3 regions of the Streptomyces sp. NBC_00670 genome follow, and region 3 is predicted to be linked to each of the others. Evidence: riboswitches for the same ligand, from Rfam matches in the RefSeq annotation. Region 3 holds a riboswitch; each other region holds the start of a gene.
What was found. A riboswitch is a leader RNA that binds a small molecule or an ion and turns the genes downstream of it on or off. The one in region 3 is predicted to bind cyclic di-AMP.
Positions count from the first base shown of each region.

Region 1: it holds a riboswitch for cyclic di-AMP, as region 3 does, so the genes downstream of both, OIE12_RS25045 (M23 family metallopeptidase) here and OIE12_RS28230 (M23 family metallopeptidase) in region 3, are expected to answer to the same signal.
Region 2: it holds a riboswitch for cyclic di-AMP, as region 3 does, so the genes downstream of both, OIE12_RS18975 (transglycosylase SLT domain-containing protein) here and OIE12_RS28230 (M23 family metallopeptidase) in region 3, are expected to answer to the same signal.

Region 1 covers NZ_CP109017.1:5,640,027-5,647,127, reverse strand. The annotation lists gene OIE12_RS25060 (bifunctional acetate--CoA ligase family protein/GNAT family N-acetyltransferase) at 1-1,922, opposite strand, end outside; gene OIE12_RS25055 (HPr family phosphocarrier protein) at 2,043-2,324, shown strand; gene OIE12_RS25050 (GntR family transcriptional regulator) at 2,522-3,208, opposite strand; gene OIE12_RS25045 (M23 family metallopeptidase) at 3,447-4,205, opposite strand; cyclic di-AMP (ydaO/yuaA leader) riboswitch at 4,219-4,370, opposite strand; gene OIE12_RS25040 (M16 family metallopeptidase) at 4,609-5,997, opposite strand; gene OIE12_RS25035 (M16 family metallopeptidase) at 5,994-7,101, opposite strand, start outside.
Region 2 covers NZ_CP109017.1:4,273,956-4,281,056, reverse strand. The annotation lists gene OIE12_RS18985 (LolA family protein) at 1-1,150, opposite strand, end outside; gene OIE12_RS18980 (polyprenyl synthetase family protein) at 1,444-2,454, opposite strand; cyclic di-AMP (ydaO/yuaA leader) riboswitch at 3,005-3,178, shown strand; gene OIE12_RS18975 (transglycosylase SLT domain-containing protein) at 3,184-3,669, shown strand; gene OIE12_RS18970 (HAD family hydrolase) at 3,739-4,554, opposite strand; gene fahA (fumarylacetoacetase) at 4,981-6,204, shown strand; gene OIE12_RS18960 (GntR family transcriptional regulator) at 6,400-7,101, shown strand, end outside.
Region 3 covers NZ_CP109017.1:6,399,992-6,407,092, reverse strand. The annotation lists gene OIE12_RS28240 (MBL fold metallo-hydrolase) at 1-279, opposite strand, end outside; gene OIE12_RS28235 (SGNH/GDSL hydrolase family protein) at 475-1,260, opposite strand; gene OIE12_RS28230 (M23 family metallopeptidase) at 1,513-2,448, opposite strand; cyclic di-AMP (ydaO/yuaA leader) riboswitch at 2,453-2,615, opposite strand; gene OIE12_RS28225 (tyrosine-protein phosphatase) at 3,095-3,892, shown strand; gene OIE12_RS28220 (DUF6126 family protein) at 3,911-4,030, opposite strand; gene OIE12_RS28215 (helix-turn-helix domain-containing protein) at 4,027-4,650, opposite strand; gene OIE12_RS28210 (aspartate aminotransferase family protein) at 4,884-6,305, opposite strand; gene dxs (1-deoxy-D-xylulose-5-phosphate synthase) at 6,302-7,101, opposite strand, start outside.

The sequences.
Region 1 (7,101 bases), 760 kb from region 3:
AGTTCCACGTGGACCACCAGGACCGGCTTCGCGGGCGCCTCCGTCGCCGCGGAGCGCAGCGCCTCGGCCAGCGCGGCGTCCGCCGCCGCGCCCTCCCCCACCGCCGGGATCGCCGTGACGACCACGGCGTCGCACGCGGGGTCGGCCAGCGCGCGGGTCAGCGCGGCGTGGAAGTCCTCCGCGCTCGCGCCCGTCGTCAGATCCAGCGGCGGCAGCGGGCGCAACCCCTCGGCCAGGCAGGCGTCGTACGTCAGCAGCCCCAGTGACTCGGAGTTGCCGAGGATGGCCACCCGGGGGCCGGCCGGGAGCGGCTGCCGGGCGAGCAGCAGGCCGGCGTCGACCAGTTCGGTGATGGTGTCGACCCGGATGACCCCGGCCTGCCGCAGCAGCGCGGAGACCGTGGCGTGCGGCAGCCGGGTGCCCCGTACGGCGTGCCCCGTCGGGGTGCCGCCGTGCCGGGCGCCCTGGACGACGACCAGGGGTTTGACGGCGGCGGTGCGGCGGGCGAGCCGGGTGAACTTGCGGGGGTTGCCGATGGTCTCCAGGTACATGAGGGCGACGTCGGTGTCCGGGTCGTCGTACCAGTACTGGAGCACGTCGTTGCCGGAGACGTCCGCGCGGTTGCCGGCGGAGACAAACGTTGAAACACCGGTAACACCGGTGACGCCGCTCACACCGGTGACGCCAGTAACACCGCTCACACCGGTGACGCCGGTGACGCCGTTCGCATGCGCACCCGGCACGTCCGTCACCCCGGTGACCCCGCCGCCGCGCCGGTGCAGCCGGGCGAGCAGGGCGATGCCGATGGCGCCGGACTGGGCGAACATGCCGATCCGGCCGGGCCGCGGCATCTCGGGCGCGAGGGAGGCGTTGAGCCGGACGGCGGGCGCGGTGTTGACGATGCCGAAGGCGTTCGGGCCGACGATGCGCATGCCGTACGTCCGCGCCTGGCGCACCAGCGCGCGCTGCCGTTCGCGCCCCTGCGCGCCGCTCTCGGCGTACCCGGCGGAGAGGACGACGAGGCCCTGCACGCCGTGCTCGCCGCACTCGGCGACCACCTCGGGGACCCGTTCGGCGGAGACGGCGACGACGGCGAGGTCGACCGGGCCGTCGATCTCGCGCACGGAGCGGTGCGCGGGCACTCCGTCGACGTCCTCGAGGTCGTCGGCGAACGCCTTGTTGACCGCGTGCAGCCGGCCGGTGAAACCGGCGTCCCTGAGGTTGCCGAGCACGCTGCGGCCCACCCCGCCGGGCGCCCGGCCGACGCCGACGACCGCGACCGAGCCGGGGGCGAGCAGCCGGTGCACGGAGCGCGCCTCGGCGCGCTGCTCCCGGGCGCGCTGCACGGCCAGCGAGCGGTCCGTCGGCTCCAGGTCGAACTCCAGTCGGACGACGCCGTCCTCGAAGCTGCGTTTCTGGGTGTACCCGGCGTCCGTGAACACCTTGATCATCTTGGTGTTGGCGGGGAGCACCTCGGCGGCGAAGCGGCGGATGCCGCGCTCGCGGGCGACGGCCGCGACGTGCTCCAGGAGCGCGGAGGCGACACCCCTCCCCTGGTGCGCGTCCTGCACCAGGAAGGCGACCTCGGCCTCGTCGGCCGGGCCGGTGGCGGGCAGGCCGTCGGCGTCGATGCGGTCGTACCGTACGGTGGCGATGAACTCGCCGCCGACCGTGGCCGCGAGCCCCACCCGGTCCACGAAGTCGTGGTGCGTGAAGCGGTGGACGTCCTTGGCGGACAGCCGCGGGTACGGCGCGAAGAAGCGGTAGTACTTCGACTCGTCGGACACCTGTTCGTAGAAGCTGACGAGGCGCTCGGCGTCGTCGGCCGTGATGGGCCGGATCCGCGCGGTGCCGCCGTCGCGCAGCACCACGTCGGCCTCCCAGTGGGCGGGGTACTCGTGCCGGTCCGACGGGATCTGCATGGGGCCCAGCGTACGGCGCGGGTCCGACACCGGCGTCCATCGGAGCCGACCGCACACCCCGGACCGGCGTTGTGGAACACTGGTCTAGACAACCTGGCACACCTGAAGGGCAGCATCACCATGGCTGAGCGCCGCGTCAACATCGGCTGGGCCGAGGGCCTCCACGCCCGCCCCGCCTCCATCTTCGTCCGGGCGGCCACCGCCTCCGGCGTCCCCGTGACGATCGCCAAGGCGGGCAGCGCCCCCGTCAACGCCGGCTCGATGCTGGCCGTGCTCGGCCTGGGCGTCCAGGGCGGCGAGGAGGTCGTCCTCGCCTCCGACGCCGAGGGCGCGGACGCGGCCCTGGACCGCCTGGCCAAGCTGGTCGCCGACGGCCTGGAGGAACTGCCGGAGACGGTCTGAGCCGTCCGCTCCTGTGCGGGGCGGCGGTTCATTCCGGCGCAGAAAGCCGCGTCGCCCCCGGGGGCGACGCGGCTTTCTGCTTTCCACCCGTCCGTCCGTGAATTCTCCGGCGTGGACGCACAGGATGACGAGCAGCGAAAAGGAAAACGGGGTCCGCACTTCCCCGCGTCCACTCTCCTTTGTATACGGCACCCCTGTTAATTCTGCGGGCCCGCGATGTTTACGGCTTGTTGCGGATTCCTCACACCCATGTCCGCGCCGACGGGCCGCAGCCGGTGGGACGTGGTCGTCCGTTGGGTGTGCTGTGCGGCGAGGATGTGGGCGCGGGCGTCGTCGCCCCGGGCGATCGCGTCGACGATGCCGCCGCGTTCCGCCCAGTCCGCCACGGGGTCGGCCGGTGTCCCGGTGACGTACATCCATGCGATCTTGTGCCGCAGCTGGGCCAGCGTGGTGCTCAGCGCCGGGCTCCCGGCGGCCTGCGCGAGCGTGTCGTGGAACCAGCCGTCCAGGGAGCGCAGGTCGTCGCTGCTGCCCTGCCCTGCCCGTTCCCGGCCGAGCCTGACCAGGCCGCGCAGCACCTTCAGATGGGCCTCCGTGCGCCGCTGGGCGGCCCGGGCGGCGCCGAGCGGTTCCAGCAGGACGTGCATCTCCAGCAGGTCGGCGGCCTCCTGCCCGGTGGGCTCGGCCACGCACGCGCCCGCGTGCCGCCGGGTGACGACGAAGCCCTCGGCCTCCAGCGTGCGCAGCGCCTCGCGCACGGGGACGCGGGAGACGCCGTAGCGGCGGGCGAGGACCTCCTCGGTGAGCCGGCTGCCGCGCGCGTGGACGCCGGCGACGATGTCCTCGCGGATCGCCGCGCATACCGAGTGCGCCGGAATACGCATGTCCGACCTCCGCCTCGATTTCCGTGCGAAGCGCCGTCGGCCGGCGCATTGCCCGACCGACTCTATTGCAGCGGAGAGGGATTTCCGACGGCGGGCCGGAATTCATGGTTCTTTTTTGGACAACGGCCGGGACGAAATGCCCGGACGGAACGAGAACGGCCCCGGCTTCGGGGGCCGGGGCCGTCGACGACGGTTCGGGGGGCGTCGGCCGGTGCGCGGGTGCGCCGACGCGGGTGCTTCAGACGTTGACGCCGTGGGCGCGCAGGTACGCCACCGGGTCGATGTCGGAGCCGTACTCCGGGCTCGTACGGGCCTCGAAGTGCAGATGCGGGCCGGTGACGTTGCCGGTCGCGCCGGACAGGGCGATCTGCTGCCCGGGGGTGACCTGCTGGCCCACCGTGACGCCGATGGACGACAGGTGGCCGTACTGGGTGTAGGTGCCGTCGGCCATCTTGAGGACGATCTGGTTGCCGTAGGCCCCGCCCCAGCCGGTCTCCACGACGGTGCCGGAGCCGACGGCGTGCACGGAGGTGCCGGTGGCGGCGTGGAAGTCGATGCCGGTGTGGGTGCCGGAGGACCACAGGGAGCTGCTGGCCTGGTAGCCGGTGGAGACGTAGGAGCCCGAGATCGGCGCGACGAAGGTGTTCAGCCGCTTGCGCTCGGCCTCGCGGGCGGCGCGCTCCTTCGCGTCGCGGGCCCGCTCCGCCTGCGCGGCGGCCTCCTTGCGCGCGGCCTCCTCGGCCGCCTTGCGCGCGGCCGCCTTCTCCTGGGCGAGGGCCTGGGCGTCGATCCGCGCGGCGACGCTCTCGCCGATGCCGGCGGCCCGCAGGAGCCCGGTCTGGTCGACGGAGGCGGCGGGCTCCGCGGCGAACGCGGGAGCGGCCAGGGTGCCGACGACGCCGGTGGTGGCGAGCGCCGCGACGCCCACGGCGCCGGTCGTCGTGCGCTTCGTGCGATCGGCACGGCGGTGCTTCCCGGGGGCGCGGGTGAACGCCATGTAAGGGGTCGTCCTTTCCTTCCTTCTCGCCTACCGGGTTAGCTGACGGGTTCGGAGCAGGAAGGTCTCCTACGGACACCCTGTGGGGGCGTCCGATTCACCCCAGGGACGTGGGTCCCCGGCTCCCCTGGCTCGCGCCGTACGGGGACTCGGCGATGACTGTCCGCTGCCGCGGATGCGGCGCGCTGCCTGACGGACAGCCGGGAAGACGCTAAGCGGGCGCCGTTTCAACGGGCAAACGAGGTAACGGTTTTGTTGCGTATCCCACACCGCGGAAGCGCCACCCTCTGTGGCAATACGGACAAACACCCGCCGTCGGCGGGCCGGACCGGGGGCGCGGGAGGCCCTGGTGACGTCCGGGGAGTCACCAGGGCCTCGTCCACGCCCCCGCGCGCCGCCCGTGCTACTCGGCGGCCACCACGGTGACTTCGCCGATCCCCAGGGCGCGTACGGGCTCCGCGATCTGCTCGGCGTCGCCCACCAGGATCGTCACCAGACGGTCCACCGGGAAGGCGTTGACGACGGCGGCCGTCGCCTCCACCGTGCCGGTGGCGGCGAGCTGCTGATACAGCGTCGCCTGGTAGTCGTCCGGCAGGTGCTGCTCGACCTGGTCGGCGAGCGAGCTCGCGACGGCGGCCGCGGTCTCGAACTTCAGCGGGGCGACGCCCACCAGGTTCTGCACGGCGACATCGCGCTCGGCGTCGGTCAGCCCCTCGGCGGCGAGGGTGCGCAGCACCTTCCACAGGTCGTCGAGGGCGGGGCCGGTGTTCGGGGTGTCGACGGAACCGCTGATGGCGAGCATCGCGGCGCCGCTGCCGTCGGGCGCGGAACGCAGCACCTGGCCGAACGCGCGCACACCGTAGGTGTAGCCCTTCTCCTCGCGCAGCACGCGGTCCAGCCGCGAGGTGAGGGTGCCGCCGAGGCAGTACGTGCCGAGCACCTGGGCGGGCCACACGCGGTCGTGCCGGTCGGCGCCGACGCGGCCGATGAGGAGCTGCGTCTGGACGGCTCCGGGGCGGTGCACGACGATCACGCGGCCGGTGTCGTCGGCGGTCACCGGGGGCACCGGACGCGGCTGCCCGGGCGCGCCCGTCCACGCGCCGAGCGTGTCGGCGAGGAGCGCGTCCAGGTCGACGCCGGTGAGGTCGCCGACGACCACCGCGGTGGCGGTGGCGGGCCGTACGTGCCGCTCGTAGAACGCGCGTACGGCCGCCGCGTCGATGGCCTCGACGCTCTCCTCGGTGCCCTGACGGGGCCGGGACATGCGGGAGTCCGCCGGGAAGAGCTGCCGGGACAGCTCCTTGGCGGCGCGACGGGCCGGGTTGGCGGTCTCGTGCGGGATCTCGTCGAGCCGGTTGCGCACCAGGCGCTCGATCTCGCCGTCGTCGAACGCGGGGGCGCGCAGCGCGTCGGCGAGCAGGCCGAGCGCCTTGGCGAGCCGCGAGACGGGCACCTCCAGGGAGAGCCGTACACCGGGGTGGTCGGCGTGCGCGTCAAGGGTGGCGCCGCAGCGCTCCAGCTCGGCGGCGAACTCCTCCGCGGAGTGCTTGTCGGTGCCCTCGGAGAAGGCGCGCGCCATGATGGTGGCGACACCCTCCTGGGCCTGCGGTTCGGCCTCCAGGGGCGCGTCGAGGAGCACCTCGACGGCGACGACCTGCTGGCCGGGGCGGTGGCAGCGCAGCAGCGTCAGGCCGTTGTCCAGGGTGCCGCGCTCGGGCGCGGGGAACGCCCAGGGCTTCGCCTCGCCGGCCCGGGGCTGCGGGTGGAACTCCATGGTCGCGAGCTCGGTCACTTCGCCGACTCCTCGTTCTCGTCGGTGACTTCGGCGGCCTCGGCGGCCTCGGGCTCCTCGGGCGCGACCGGCTCGTAGACGAGCACCGCGCGGTTGTCGGGCCGCAGCCGGGCCCGGGCGATGTCCCGGACCTCCTCGGGGGTGACCTCCAGGACACGCGTGACGGCCGTCAGGGCGAGCTGCGGGTCGCCGAACAGGACGGCGTACCGGCACAGTTCGTCGGCGCGGCCGGCGACCGTGCCGAGCCGGTCCAGCCACTCGCGCTCCAGCTGCGCCTGGGCGCGCTCCATCTCCTCGGCGGTGGGGCCCTCCTCGGCGAACCGGGCGAGCTCCTCGTCGACGGCCGCCTCGATGACGGGCACCTCGACGTCGCCGGAGGTCTTCACGTCCAGCCAGCCGAGCGAGGGCGCCCCGGCCAGCCGGAGCAGGCCGAAGCCGGCGGCGACGGCGGTGCGGTCGCGGCGCACCAGACGGTTGAACAGCCGGGAGGACTCGCCGCCGCCGAGCACGGTGAGCGCCAGGTCGGCCGCGTCGCACGCGCGCGTGCCGTCCTCCGGGAGCCGGTAGGCGGCCATCAACGCGCGCGCGGGGACCTCCTCCTCGACGACCTCGCGGAGCTGTTCCCCGAGGACGTCGGGCAGCGAGCCGTCGCGCGGGGCGGGCTTGCCGTCGTGCGAGGCGATGGAGCCGAAGTACTTCTCGACCCAGGCGAGCGTCTGCTCGGGGTCGATGTCGCCGACGATCGACAGGACGGCGTTGTTCGGCGCGTAGTAGGTCCGGAAGAACGCGCGGGCGTCCTCCAGGGTGGCCGCGTCCAGGTCGGCCATCGAGCCGATCGGGGTGTGGTGGTAGGGGTGGCCCTCGGGGTAGGCGAGCGCGGTCAGCCTCTCGAACGCGGTGCCGTAGGGGACGTTGTCGTAACGCTGGCGGCGCTCGTTCTTGACGACGTCCCGCTGGTTCTCCATGGACTCCTCGTCCAGGGCGGCCAGCAGCGAGCCCATGCGGTCGGCCTCCAGCCAGAGGGCGAGCTCCAGCTGGTGGGCGGGCATGGTCTCGAAGTAGTTGGTGCGCTCGAAGCTGGTGGTGCCGTTGAGGGAGCCGCCG
Region 2 (7,101 bases), 2.1 Mb from region 3:
AGCCCAGAAGGCCGGAGGCCGCGCTGTCGTCGGCCGGACCCGAGCCGTGCGAGGAGTCCGAGGGCATGCTCTCGTCGCCGCCGAACTCGGCTATCGCCGTCCAGCCCTCGCCGATCGTCCTGGCCCCCTCCGTGCTGGTGAGGCCGCCGAGTCCGGCGAGGCCGCCGCCCATCGCGCCGCCCGGGGCCCTGCGGGACTCCGGCTTCTTGGCGTCGTCCTCCTCGGTGACCTTGGTGCCCTTGGGCGGGGTGAAGTCGAACGTCGAGGCGGCCGGCCGGTCGAAGCTCACCTTGGTGAAGCCCGCGTCCACCACGGCCGCGCCGCCCGAGGACGGGGTGAGCGTGAACTTCAGCGGCAGCCCGGTGCGCGCGTCCACCGCGATGCTGATCGCGCCCACCGTCGAACCGGACTTCTCCGGCTTGACCAGGAGCTTGTAGGCGTCCCGGCCGGCGACGCGGACGGTGCCGTCGACCGTGACGGACGTCGTGCCGTCGGCGGCCTTCAGGACCTGCTCGGCGAGGGCCTTGGGAGTGACGGACAGCTCGTCGGACCCGGCGCCGTGGTGCTTGCCGCCGTCCTTCCCGCTCTTGCCGTCCTTCGCGCCGCTCGGCTCCTCGGCGTGGTAGGCCTGGTTGGAGGCGCTGTCGTACGCCCACACCTCGTCGCCGTTGTGGATGACGCTGTACTCGGCGGCCTTCTCGACGATGGACAGCTTGTGCTTGTCCGGGCCGTTCACGGCCACGCGCAGGGTGTGCGTGCCGCTCGCGAGTTCCGTCAGCTTCGAGGAGGGGTCGGCGGTGGAATCGCCGCCCTGCGGCGAGGCGCCGGAGAGCAGGCCGCTCTCCAGGCCGCCCAGGTCCGGCAGGCCCAGGTCGGTGGTGATCTTGACCGTGCCGGAGAGCTGGTCCACGTCCGACGCGGCGATCTTCTCGAGGAGTTTCTGCGCGCTGATCTTCGGCAGGTCGGGGTCACCGGAGTCGGCGAGCGCCGGGACGAGCCCGATCGTCGCCGCCGCCACCCCCACCACCGCGACCGGCACGACGTACCGCGTGGCCCTGCGCCGCGCTCCGCCCGCGTCGCCGGCGCTGCCGCCCGGGTGCTCGCCCGGGCTTCCGCCGGGAGTGATGTCGTCGGTTCCGTACGGTGCCATGTGTGCCTTACCTCCGTCGTCGGCGGCGGCGTGCCGTGCTCGCGCTCCCTCGGCGCGCTCCCCTCGGCTCTCGGTTCGCGCTCGAGCCGGGACTTCCCACCCCGTGCCGCCATTGTCACCCGAAGTCCGGGGAGGTGGTCCTCTCCATATGACCAAAAAGTCCGCGACGAGGCGTCAACCCCCGGAGCCAACTCCGCGTACTCCTGCGGTATGACACGAGGGTGGAAAGCGTCCACCCACCCGTAGGGGAAGAGGGGACCGACGGCCGGACAGAACAGCGGGGACCCGCGGCGTCACCCGGCCCGGTGCACCACCAGTTCGCACATCTCCGTGAGCGCCGTCTTCGCCGCGCACTCCGGCAGCGGGGCCAGCGCGGAGCGCGCCTCCTCCGCGTACCGCACCGTGTCCCGTCGCGCCTGTTCGAGCGCCGGGTGCTCGCGCAGCAGCTCCAGCGCCTCGGTGAGCCGGGCGTCGTCGCTCAGGTCGGAGTCGAGCAGCGCGCACAGGGCCGCGTCCTCCGGCAGCCCGAGCCGCTCGGCCCGCTCGCGCAGCCGCAGCACCGGCAGCGTGGGGATGCCCTCCCGCAGGTCGGTGCCCGGCGTCTTGCCGGACTCACGGGAGTCGGAGGCGATGTCGAGCACGTCGTCGGCGAGCTGGAAGGCGACACCGAGCCGCTCCCCGTACTGCGTGAGCACGTCCACGACCGTCTCGTCGGCGCCGGACATCATCGCGCCGAACCGGCAGGCCACCGCGACCAGCGAGCCGGTCTTGCCGGCCAGCACGTCGAGGTAGTGGTCGACGGGGTCCCGGCCGTCGCGCGGCCCGGCGGTCTCCAGGATCTGCCCGGTGACCAGCCGTTCGAACGCCTCCGCCTGGATGCGGACCGCCTCGGGGCCGAGGTCGGCCAGCATGTGGGAGGCGCGGGAGAAGAGGAAGTCGCCGGTGAGGACCGCGACCGAGTTGCCCCAGCGGGTGTTCGCGCTGTCCACCCCGCGCCGCACCTCGGCCTCGTCCATGACGTCGTCGTGGTAGAGCGTGGCCAGGTGGGTGAGCTCGACCACGACCGCCGAGGGCACGATCCCCGGCGCGTAGGGGTCGCCGAACTGGGCCGCCAGCATCACCAGCAGCGGCCGGAACCGCTTCCCGCCCGCGCGGACGAGGTGCTGGGCGGCCTCCGTGATGAAGGGGACCTCGCTCTTGGTGGCTTCGAGCAGGCCCTCCTCGACAGCCGTCAGACCGACCTGGACATCGGCTTCCAGAGCCTGGTCCCGCACGCTCAGCCCGAATGGCCCGACGACGGTCACGAGGGGTCTCCTGTCTGCTGGTGTCTGGTGACGGTTACACGGTTTGTCGATAGGTCGCTGCCCTCACTCAAGTCAGCGTATCCGGTCATGTTTCGATCACCACGAGCGCCCATGGTTCCAGGCCGGGACGTATCGGATCAGAGACGGCATGTTCGTGATCGGGTGATACGCGCAGTTATTTAGTGACACACGCATGATCACACCACGGTGCTTCCCCCGGCGGATCCCTCCGTCGCCGCCCGAACGGCACCGGGACCTCCCGCGCGGCCGACTTGCGGACATTCGAACCTTTCCGCACCATACGCCCGGCTCGTCCGGCCAGTGAGTTGGGTCACGCGCCACCCCTGCCGTGCGCGGACAACCGGAAGCACACATTCCCCTTACCCGGATACCCAGTTGGACTCCACGGCCCACAAAGGATCAACGACCCAAAACACCCACCACAAGATCAACCGGGGAGAACCGCGTTTTCGTCACTTGTTCCCCACAGGTTCTCTCGCATAGCTTCCTCCCCGATCCGGACGGAACGCCGAGTCCTGCCGCCGCCCGGAGCACCCATTCACCCATCTCGCACGGCAGGAGCGGGGGACCCAGGTAAGTCGCCGGTCCGGGCCAAGTCCCGGCACGGCTAGGGGTGAAGCCGGATCCGCACTCGCGTGCGGACCGGCCGGGCACCTCCCAGCCCGAACCCGACAGCTCACCTCGCAGGCGACGGAGAGGACATCCGCCATGCCCCGCTTCGCCCTGCCCGGCTTCCGCCTGCCCACCCGCGCCGTGATCGCCGCCGGCACCGGTGCCGCCGCCCTCGCCCTGCCGCTGTTCGGCGCGACCCAGGCGTCCGCCGCCACGACCACGGCGACCACCACCGCGGCCACGACCACCACGGCCGCCTACACCAACAACCTGGACGGCTGGATCCAGCAGTCCCTGGCGATCATGGCCCAGAACGGCATCCCCGGCAGCTACGACGGCATCCACCGCAACGTCATGCGCGAGTCCTCGGGCAACCCGCTCGCCGTGAACAACTGGGACTCCAACGCCGCGGCGGGCACCCCGTCCAAGGGCCTGCTCCAGATCATCGACCCGACGTTCCTCGCCTACCACGTGCCCGGCACCGCGCTCGACCCGTTCGACCCGGTCGCCAACATCACCGCGGCCTGCAACTACGCGGCCGCGCGCTACGGCTCGATCGACAACGTGTACGGCGCGTACTGAGCCGACCGCCTCCCAGGGGCACGACCGCCCCCAGGGGTCCGGCCGCCCGGGCGAGGGTCCGTACGGGCCTCAGCCCCGGTCCGGGAAGAGGCGTTCGAGGACGACGGCGATGCCGTCGTCCTCGTTCGACGCCGTGACCTCGTCGGCGACCGCCTTGAGTTCGGGATGGGCGTTGGCCATGGCCACGCCGTGGGCCGCCCAGTCGAACATGGGGATGTCGTTGGGCATGTCCCCGAAGGCGAGGGTCCCGGCCGGGGACAGCCCCAGCCGCTCGGCCGCCAGCGCGAGCCCGGTCGCCTTGGTCACGCCGCATGGCTGGAGTTCGACGGTCCCCGGCCCCGACATGGTGACCGTGGCCAGTGAACCGACCGCCCCCCGGGCCGCCGCCGCCAGTTCGTCGTCGGTGAGGAAGGGGTGGCGCAGCAGCACCTTGCTGATCGGCTCCGCCCACAGGTCGTCGCGCCGGCCGACCCGTACGGCCGGCAGCGTGGGGTGCGGCATGAGGTAGCCGGGCTCGATCAGCGTCAGCCCGTCCGCACCGTCCTGGTCGACGGCGGCGTACACCTCGCCGACCTCGGCCTCCACCTTGCCGAGCGCGGTCTCTGCCAGCTCCCGGTCCAGCGTGACGGACCACAGCAGCCGGTCCGCGCCGGCGTCGTACAACTGCGCGCCCTGTCCGCACACCGCGAGCCCCCGCCCGCCCAGGTCCTCCAGGAGCGGGCGCACCCTCGGCGCCGGCCGCCCCGTCACCACCAGATGTGTCGCCCCGGCCGCGGCCACCCGCGCGAGCGCGGCGAGGGACCGGTCGGAGAGCGTGTCGTCGCCGCGCAGCAGCGTTCCGTCCAGGTCAGTGGCGATGAGGGCATATGCGGTGGGTGCGGCCATGATCAGAGAATACGGATGTCACGCCCCACCGACCCGCCCCGAACCGGACGACGTCCGCTTTCTCGTGTGCAACGACCGGCCCGACAGCGACAGTTGGCGCACGGCGCCTACGCCGTCCGCCAACACCCGCCCGCGTACCGCCCGTCGTCCCGTCAACATCCGTCCCGCGAACTGCCCGTGGTCTCGTCAACACCCGTCCCGCATACTGCGCGCCCTCCTGTCAATACTCGTCCCGCACACTGCCCCGTCGTCTTGTCAACACCCGTCCCGCGCACTGCCCGTCGTACCGTCAACACCCGCCCCGCGTACTGCCCCCATGGCGGGCGACTCGGCCGTAACGTGTGGCGCGACCACCGGGAACGCGTCCCCTGCCACCAGCGGGAGCCGTGTCCCCGCCCGGCGCGCACGAAAGCGAGGCAGCACCGCATGCCCCCGTTCGACGTTCCCAAGGGCGCTCCCTTCGGCCCGCACAACCTCCCCTACGGCGTGTTCACCCCGCCCGGCGGCACCGCGCGGACGGTCGGCGTCCGGCTCGGCGACCACGTGCTCGACGCGGGCGCGGCGGCCCTCGCCCTCGGCTCGCCGTACGCGTCGCTGCTCGCCCGGCCGACGCTGAACCCGCTGCTGGCGGCGGGCCGCACCGCCTGGTCCGACGTCCGGCGCGCGCTGACCGCGTGGGTCACCGTTCCCTCCCATCAGGAGGCGGTCGCCGGACTGCTGCACCCGCTGTCCGAGGTGCGGCTCCATCTGCCCTTCGAGGTCGCGGACTACGTCGACTTCTACTCCTCCGAGCACCACGCGCGGAACGTCGGGCAGATCTTCCGCCCGGACGCGGCCGACTCCCTCACCCCGAACTGGAAGCACCTGCCCATCGGTTACCACGGGCGCTCGGGAACGGTCGTGGTCTCCGGCACGGAGGTGGTACGGCCGTCCGGGCAGCGCAAGGCGCCGACCGACGCCGAACCGGCGTTCGGTCCCTCGGTGCGGCTCGACATCGAGGCGGAGGTCGGCTTCGTCGTCGGGGCGCCCTCGCAGCTGGGCCGGCCCGTGCCGCTGTCCGCCTTCCGCGACCATGTGTTCGGGCTGTGCCTGCTCAACGACTGGTCGGCCCGGGACGTCCAGGCGTGGGAGTACGTGCCGCTCGGCCCGTTCCTCGGCAAGTCCTTCGCCACGTCGGTGTCGGCGTGGATCACCCCGCTCGACGCCCTGGAGGAGGCGCGGGTCGCCCCGCCGGAGCGTACGCACGCGCTGCTGCCGTACCTGGACGACTCCGGTTCCGACGAGGGGCCCGGCGGCTACGACCTGCGGCTGTCCGTCGCGGTCAACGGCCACGTGGTGTCCGAACCGCCGTTCGCCACGATGTACTGGACGGCCGCGCAGCAACTCGCCCACCTGACGGTGAACGGGGCCTCGCTGCGGACGGGCGACCTGTACGCGTCCGGGACGGTCAGCGGACCGGGGCCGCGCGAGCGGGGCTCACTGCTCGAACTGACCTGGAACGGCCGGGACCCGCTGGAACTGCCCGGGGGCGACCGCACGTTCCTCCAGGACGGCGACGAGGTCACGCTCACGGCGTGGGCCCCGGGGCCGGACGGGGCCCGGGTGGGGCTCGGCGAGGTGTCGGGGCGGATCGTTCCCGCGGAGCGGTAGAGCGCGGGGCGGTAGAGCGCGGGGCGGTAGAGCGCGGGGCGCGGCGGGAGAGGGGAGCAGGAAGCGGGACGCTGGTGGCGCATCTCGCCCCCTTCCCCCGCGAAACCCCAGGTCAGCCCGTGATCTGACGCTCCCCCACATGGCGCAACACTCCGGCAACACCCCATACCCCACTGTTTCAGTAGGGTTCCCCGCATGCCACCCACCGACCGCATCCGGGACCACGCCGGCCAGGGCGCGACCACCGTCGCCGCCCGCCGGCGCCGGCTGCGCGCGGACCGGGCGCGGCAGCTCGCCGACCTGCTGCGCCGGCAGATCCTGACCGGCGGCTTCCCCACCGGCACCCTCCCCCACGAGGCCGCCCTCGGCACCGAGTACGCCGCCTCCCGCAACACCGTCCGCCAGGCCCTGGACCTGCTGCGCGCCGAGGGCCTGGTGGACCGGCTCCCCGGCGTCGGCACGGTCGTCGTGGCACGCAAGTACCCGCACGGCCTCGACCGGCTGATGGGCCTCGCGGAAACCCTGCACGAACACGGCGACGTCACCAACGAGGTCCGCACCGTGGGCCCCGCCCCGGCGCCCGCCCCGGTGGCCGAGCGGCTCCGCCTCCCGGCCGGCGCCGACGTCCTCTACATCGAGCGCCTGCGCCGCCTGAACGGTCTTCCGCTCTCCCTCGACCTCACCTACGTCCCCCTCGACATCGGCACCTGTCTGCTCGGCGCCGACCTGGAGCACACCGACGTGTTCCGGCTCCTGGAGGCCGTGACCGGGCAGCCGCTCGGCCACGCCGACATCACCCTGGAGGCGGTGAACGCGGACGCCCACTCCGCCGCCGTGCTCCAGGCACCGCGCGGCGCCGCCGTCCTGATGCTGGAGCGGCTGACCCACCTCGCCGAC
Region 3 (7,101 bases):
CGGGGGGCGGGCGAGGTCGGCGACGGTCGTGGCGTGCACGGGGATCGTGCCGGTGGGGGCGCGGCGGGCGCGGGAGTCCTTCTGGAAGTACTGCCTGGCCATGTCCAGGGCGGAGGCGCCGGACTCGCGGGTGCGGGTGCCGTCGGGGTTGACGAAGACGCCGCCGGAGAAGTTCGGGGAGCGGCGGATGCGGGCCATGCGCTCGCCCGTCGGGTCCGCGCCGAAGGAAAGGGGCCGTATCGGGCGCGGCCCGGGGGTGGGGGTACGTAGGCCGGTCACGGCGTCTCCTGTGGGGTACGTGGGGCGGTTCGTTCTCCGCGTCAACGGTTGTGGGGCGGCTGTGGGTTCCCGTGGGGGCGGGTGCGGCGGGGATTGTTCTCGCCCCCGCCGCCCCTGCCCTTCCCGCCCCCGGACCCCCAAGAGATTGCGCTCACGCGGCGGAGCCGCACATTGACACAGCCCCGCGCCCCTTGTTCAGACCGCCGTCCCGATCCGCATCCTGATGTCCTCGGGGGACAGGGGGCCCTTGGCCACCGCCTGGTCTCCGGAGGACTGGCCGCGCAGGCGGCGGCCTATCCACGGCACGAGATGCTCCCGCGCCCAGTGGATGTCGTCGCGGCGGATCTCCAGCGTGCCGCGCGGCGGCAGCGGCGGCCAGGGTTGGTCGGGGTCGGCCGGGACGTCGAGGCCGAGCAACTGGCCGGCGCGCAGCGCGACCCGGGTGTGGCCCTCGGGCGAGAGGTGCAGCCGGTCGGTGTCCCAGGCCCGGCGGTCCTGCACCGTCCGCAGCGACCACAGGTCGAGCACGGGGCAGCCGTACCGGTCGGCGATGGCCCGCACATGCCCGTTGTACGTCGCGATCTTGCCGCGCAGATGCTTGAGGACGGGGACGCCGCGGGTGTCGAAGCCGGTGGTGACCATCACCGTGCCGATCGTGCCGGTGAGGCGGGCCACCGCGCGTTCGAACCGTTCGGCGACCTCGTCCGGGTCGGTGCCGGGCCGGATGATGTCGTTGCCGCCCGCGCAGAAGGAGACCAGGTCGGGGGCGAGCGCCAGGGCCCGCGGGAGCTGGTCCGCGACGATCTGGTCGAGCAGCTTCCCGCGTACGGCGAGGTTGGTGTACCGGAAGTCGCCCTCGGGCCGCCGGTCGGCGAGGAGGACCGCGAAACGGTCGGCCCAGCCGACGAAGGCCCCGTCCGGGCCGGGGTCGCCGACGCCTTCGGTGAAGCTGTCCCCCACCGCCACGTACGACCCGATCACTGATCTGTTGTCACTCTTCGAATCGTCTGCCACGTCGGCCCATCCTTCCTCCTGGGATGTGAGCTACGCGACCGTAGGGAGGGGTTGACGGGCGGTGAGATACCCCACGGGTCAAGGCTTGGTCAACAGCGGAATAAGCCCTGATCCTGGTCCTGGTCCTGGTCCTGGTCCTGGTCCGGTGGAGTGTCCGGACACGGCCGAAGGCCGGACCCCGGGGATCGGGGGGTCCGGCCTTCGGGGAGGCGGGGGCCGTCAGACGGTGACGCCGTGGGCGCGCAGGTAGGCGACCGGGTCCACGTCCGAGCCGTAGTCCGGGGTGGTGCGGATCTCGAAGTGCAGGTGCGGCCCGGTGACGTTGCCGGTGGCACCGGAGAGGCCGAGCTGCTGGCCCTCGGTCACGGTCTGGCCGGCCGAGACGGAGAGCTGCGAGAGGTGGGCGTACTGGGCGTAGTAGCCGTCGGCGAGCTTCAGGACGACCTGGTTGCCGTACGCGCCGCCCCAGCCGGCGGAGACGACGGTGGCGTTGGCTATGGCCTTGACGCTGGTGCCGGTCGGGACCACGAAGTCGGTGCCGGTGTGGTAGCCGCTGGACCACATGCTGCCCGCGGTGTGGTAGGCGGTGCCGACGGTGGCGCCCTGGACCGGGAGCGTGTAGCCGGAGCCGCTGCTCGCGGCGGGCTTCGCGGCGGCGGAGTCGTCCTTGGCGGCGGACTGACTGCCCTGGGCGGCCTCGGACTTCTGCGCGGTACCGGACTTCTCGGCGGGCGCGGACTTCTCGGCGGAGCCGCTCTCGGCCGGGGACTCGTCCGAGGAGGAGCTGCCGGCGTGCGCGGGGGCCTTGGCGCCCAGCGTGAGCTTCAGGCCGGGGTGGATGAGCGACGGGTCGCTGCCGACGGCCTCGCGGTTGTCGTCGTAGAGCTTGTGCCAGCCGCCGGCGACGTGCTGCTCACCGGCGATCTTGGCGAGCCAGTCGCCGGACTTCACGGTGTAGGTCCGCGCGGCGTCCTCGTGCGCGCTCGCGGCGACGGAGGTGGCGGCGTGCTCGGGCGCGGCGGCCGGGGTGGCGGCGTGGGCGCCGGTGGCGCTCAAGAGGGGCAGCGCGAGCGCGGCGCCTCCGGTTCCGGCGGCGGCGAGGGTCGTGGTGATGAACCGGGCCTTGGTACGGCGGTGCTTACCCTTCGCGGGCATGTCGAATTCCTCTCCGGCGCCTGCGAGGTGAGCTGTCGGGTGCGAGCTGGAGATGCCCGGCCGCGCACTGTGCGCGGCTTTACCCCGAGCCTGTTCCGGAAGACCGGCCCAGGCGATGTACCTGTGGGTCCCCCGCTCCTGCCAGTACGGGTGGGTGAGTGCGGATTCCGGGCGGCGGCAGGATTCGGCGTTCCGCTCGGAACGTTGGGGAACGTAAGCGAAATGGCGCCGCGACCACAAGCTTTGGCTTTCCCCGGCACCGCTTTCCCTTGATCGATTCACAGAATTCACAGCACGGCACAGGAATGATCGATCTTCCCTTCCCGCCGAATTCCCCGACAGAACAGGTGAATTACGTGAACATGATGCTCGACGCCCCGTCACGAATATGACCCTGCTCACGCGTCACTCGTCGACGTAGCGCATTACCGGGCCAGTTGGACTGAAGGAGTCAATTCGGACAGAAAGGTCCGGATGGGGATTGGCCGGATAATCGAGTCGCCCGTTTCGCGGCATTCACGGTGGTACGGGGCACGGGTGGGATGTGTGTACGGAGCACGGTTGCCGGGGGCATCCGTGCCGTATCGTCGTCGGCGAACGCGCCCCGCCGACGAGCCGCGTCGGCGGACGGATGGGAGGAGCACCCGTGACACAGCAGGTCCCGTCGACCGAACCCGAGCTGGCCGGAGTGCGCAACTTCCGCGATCTGGGCGGGCTGCCGACCGCGGACGGCCGGCGCGTGGCCTACGGCAGGCTGTTCCGCAGCGGCCACCTCGCCCATGCGACGGCCGAGGACGCGGTCTTCCTCGCCTCCCTGAACCTGCGCACGGTCTTCGACTTCCGCAACGCCGCGGACCACAAGCTGGAGGGCCCGGACGTCGAGCTGCCGGGGGTGCGCAACGTCGGCCTGCCGCTGTCCGACCCGGCCGACGGGGCGGAGTTCTGGCGGCTGGTGCGCGAGGGTGACCTGGAGCAGCTGCGGGAACTGCTGTCCGACGGCCGGGCCGAGGCACGCATGCTCACCTCGTACCGGGCGATCGTGCGCGGGCGTACGGCGGAGCACGCGCGCGTGCTGGGCGCGCTGGCCGACGGCGGCGCGCCCGCGCTGATGCACTGTTCGGCGGGGAAGGACCGGGCGGGGCTGTCGATCGCCGTGACGCTGCTCGCGCTGGGCGTGGAGCGGGACGCGATCGTCGCCGACTATCTGGAGTCCAACGCGAAGCACCGCCGGTACAAGGTGCGGCGCAGCGCGTCCTCGGGGGACGCGTACTCCCCCGAGGTGATGGAGCTGCTCGCTCCGCTGTTCGACGCGCGTGCCGAGTACCTCCAGGCGGCGTTCGCCACGATCGAGGAGACCTGGGGCGGGGTGGACGCCTATCTGGAGCAGGGGCTCGGGGTCACCCCCGAGGTGCGCGCACGGCTACGCGAGCACCTGCTGGACTGAGGGCTTCCGGGGCAGCGGCTACTTGGCGCCCACCTCGAACAGCAGCCAGATGAACGCGGCGAAGAGGTGCCCGACGGCCAGGTACACGAGCAGCCTGACCCACAGGGCACGCGGGAACTTGGTCTCGAAGTCGCTCATGGGGTGTCTCCGGTGAGGGGGCCGAGGCAGAGCGCGGTGCTGGGGCTCTGCAGGAGGGTGTGGACGAACAGCAGGTCGCAGCCGGCGCGGTCGGCGGCGGCGAGGCGGTGCGGGGTGAGCGAGTCGAAGTGCGCGCTGTCCCCGGCGTCGAGGAGGTGCGCGGTGTCGCCGAGGCGGAGGCGGAGCCGGCCCTTGAGGACGTACAGCCACTCCTCGCCGGGGTGGACGCGGACGATGTCGCCCTGCGTGCCGTGGGGAACGTGGACGCGCAGTGCCTGCATGCCGCGGGCGGGGGCGCCGGCCTGCCAGTACGTCCAGCCGCCGGCGTGGGTCGGTTCCGCGTGGGCGGCGCGGACGACGGCGTCGCGTTCGGTGACGGTCTCGCCGAGCAGTTCGGAGACGGTCGTACCGTAGATGCGGGCGAGGGTGAGGAGGACGGGAAGGGAGGGGTGGCGGTGGCCGGTCTCCAGGCGGGAGAGGTGGGCCGGGGAGAGGTTCGCGGCCCGGGCCGCGGTCTCCAGGGTCATCGCTGTGCGGTGGCGGAGGGCGCGGAGCTGCGGGGCGACGGTGGGCAGACCCGCGCCGGGCTCCGCCGGAGGCGGCGGATCGGAAGCGCTCATACCCCCGATTGAGCCAGACTTTTGCCCAGGGGGCAATTTTCTTGCCTAGGAGGCAAAAGGCCGGTGGGTGGGGGTGCGCCCCCAGTTCATCGCCCCCGCGCCCCTGTCCAGGGGCGCGGGGAACTGCGCAAAACGGGGCGAAGCCCCGTACGGGGTCCAAGGGGCGGAGCCCCTTGAAGGGACGGGAAGGGTAGGGGCGGCGGGGGCGAAAAACCTCCCGGGCGAACCCCGCCCTACCTCGTCGCCACCGCCTGCTTCACCAGTGTCTTGCCGAAGTCCCACATGAGACCCCCGTCATGCGCGTCGTCCATCACCGCGGTGAACGCCTCCACGAACCGGTCGACATCCGCCTCGTCCACCACCAACGGCGGAATCAGCTTGATCACCTCCAAGTGGTCCCCCGACACCTGCGTCAGGATCCGGTGCCGCTGCAACAAAGGCACCACCACCATCTGCGCGAACAACCCCTTCCGCGCCGCCTGCAGCATCGCCCACCGACTCCGCAGTTTCAGCGACTTCGGCCGGCCGAACTCGATGCCGATCATCAGCCCCCGCCCCCGCACCTCGGCGAGCAGCTCGTACCGCTCCGTCAGCGCCGCGAGCCCCGACCTCAGCCGCTCCCCCATCGCCCGCGCATGGGCGACGGTCTGCTCGTTCTCCATGACGTGCAGCACCGCGAGACCCGCCGCCATCGCCTGCGCGTTGGCGCCGAAGCTGGCGGAGTGGACGAGCACGCGGTCCATGGACGAGTAGACCTTCTTGAAGATCCAGTCCTTGCCGAGCGTCGCCGACACCGGCACGTAACCGCCCGACAGGGACTTCGCCACGCACACCAGGTCCGGCTCGACGCCCTCCTCGTGCTGGTAGGCGTAGAAGTCGCCGGTGCGGCCGAGCCCGGTCTGCACCTCGTCGGCGATGAGCAGCGCCTTGTGCTTGTGCAGCAGCTCCTGCGCCGCGCGCAGATAGCCGGGCGGGGCCTCGTGCACGCCCTTGCCCTGGATCGGCTCGACGATGAGCGCGGCGACGTCGCCCTTCTTCAGCTCCCGGGCCAGCGCGTCGAGGTCGCCGAGCGGGACCGCGGTGTCGGGGAGCAGCGGCGCGAAGCCGTCGCGGAAGCTGTCCTCGCCGTTGACGGAAAGCGACCCGGTGGTCAGTCCGTGGAAGGCGTGGGCGCAGTACAGGACGCGGCGCCGCCCGGTGGCGTACCGGGCGAACTTGAGCGCGGTCTCGACCGCCTCGGTGCCGCTGTTGCCGAAGAAGACCCGGTCCAGGTGCGGGCTGTGGGACAGCAGCTTCTCGGCGAGCAGTCCGGGCAGCGGCGGGCAGTCGAACCGGGTCAGGTCGGCGAGGTCGGCGTCGAGGACGTCGTGCAGGGCCTTGCGCACCACCGGGTGATGGCGGCCGAGGCCCATGACGCCGAACCCGGCGAGCATGTCGAGATAGTCGTTGCCGTCGGCGTCCCAGAAGTGGGCGCCCTCGGCCCGTTCGTAGACCTTGTCGAAGCCGATGGTGTGCAGCATGCGCGGCAGCTGGTGGTTGACGTAGCGGCCGTGCAGGTCGTAGCGCTCGCCCCCGCGCGCGGCCAGCAGCCCCGCGAGGTCGAACTCCCCGCCCTTCGCGGCCTCCTGGCTCGGGGCGGATTCCGCGGTGGTCATACGTGGCTCTCCTCGGACGTCTTCGCTTGCGGTTCGGTCTGCTGCCCCGGCCGGGTGCCGACGGTGCCCTCCGCACCCGTCGTGAGGCAGCCGCTGATCCGGCCCGCGATCTCGACGGGGGTCAGCCCGATGTCGGCGAGCACCTCGCCGCGCTTGGCGTGCGCGAGGAACTGCTCCGGGATGCCGAAGCGCCGTACGGGCACGTCCACGTCGGCGTCGCCGAGGGCGAGCGCGACGGCGGAACCGACCCCGGCGGCCCGGCTGTTGTCCTCGACGACGGCGACGAGGCGGTGCCGGGCGGCGAGGCCGGGCAGGGCGGGGTCGACGGGTTTGACCCAGCGCGGGTCGACGACGGTGCAGTGGATGCCGCGCGCTTCGAGGAGGTCGGCCGCCTGGAGGCAGACGGGCGCCATGACGCCGACGGCGACCAGGAGCACCTGGGGGTCCTCCGCCCGGTGCAGTACGTCCATGCCGCCGACGCGGTCGAGCGCGGGGATCGCGGGGCCGACCGACTCCTTGGGGAAGCGGACCAGCGTGGGCGCGTCGTCCACGGCGAGGGCCTCGCGCAGTTCGGCACGGAGCTGGTCGGCGTCGCGCGGCGCGGCGATGCGCAGCCCGGGGACGACCTGAAGCATCGACATGTCCCACATGCCGTTGTGCGAGGGCCCGTCGACGCCGGTGACGCCGGCCCGGTCCAGGACGAAGGTGACCCCGCAGCGGTGCAGGGCCACGTCCATCAGGAGCTGGTCGAAGGCGCGGTTGAGGAAGGTGGCGTAGACGGCGACGACGGGGTGCA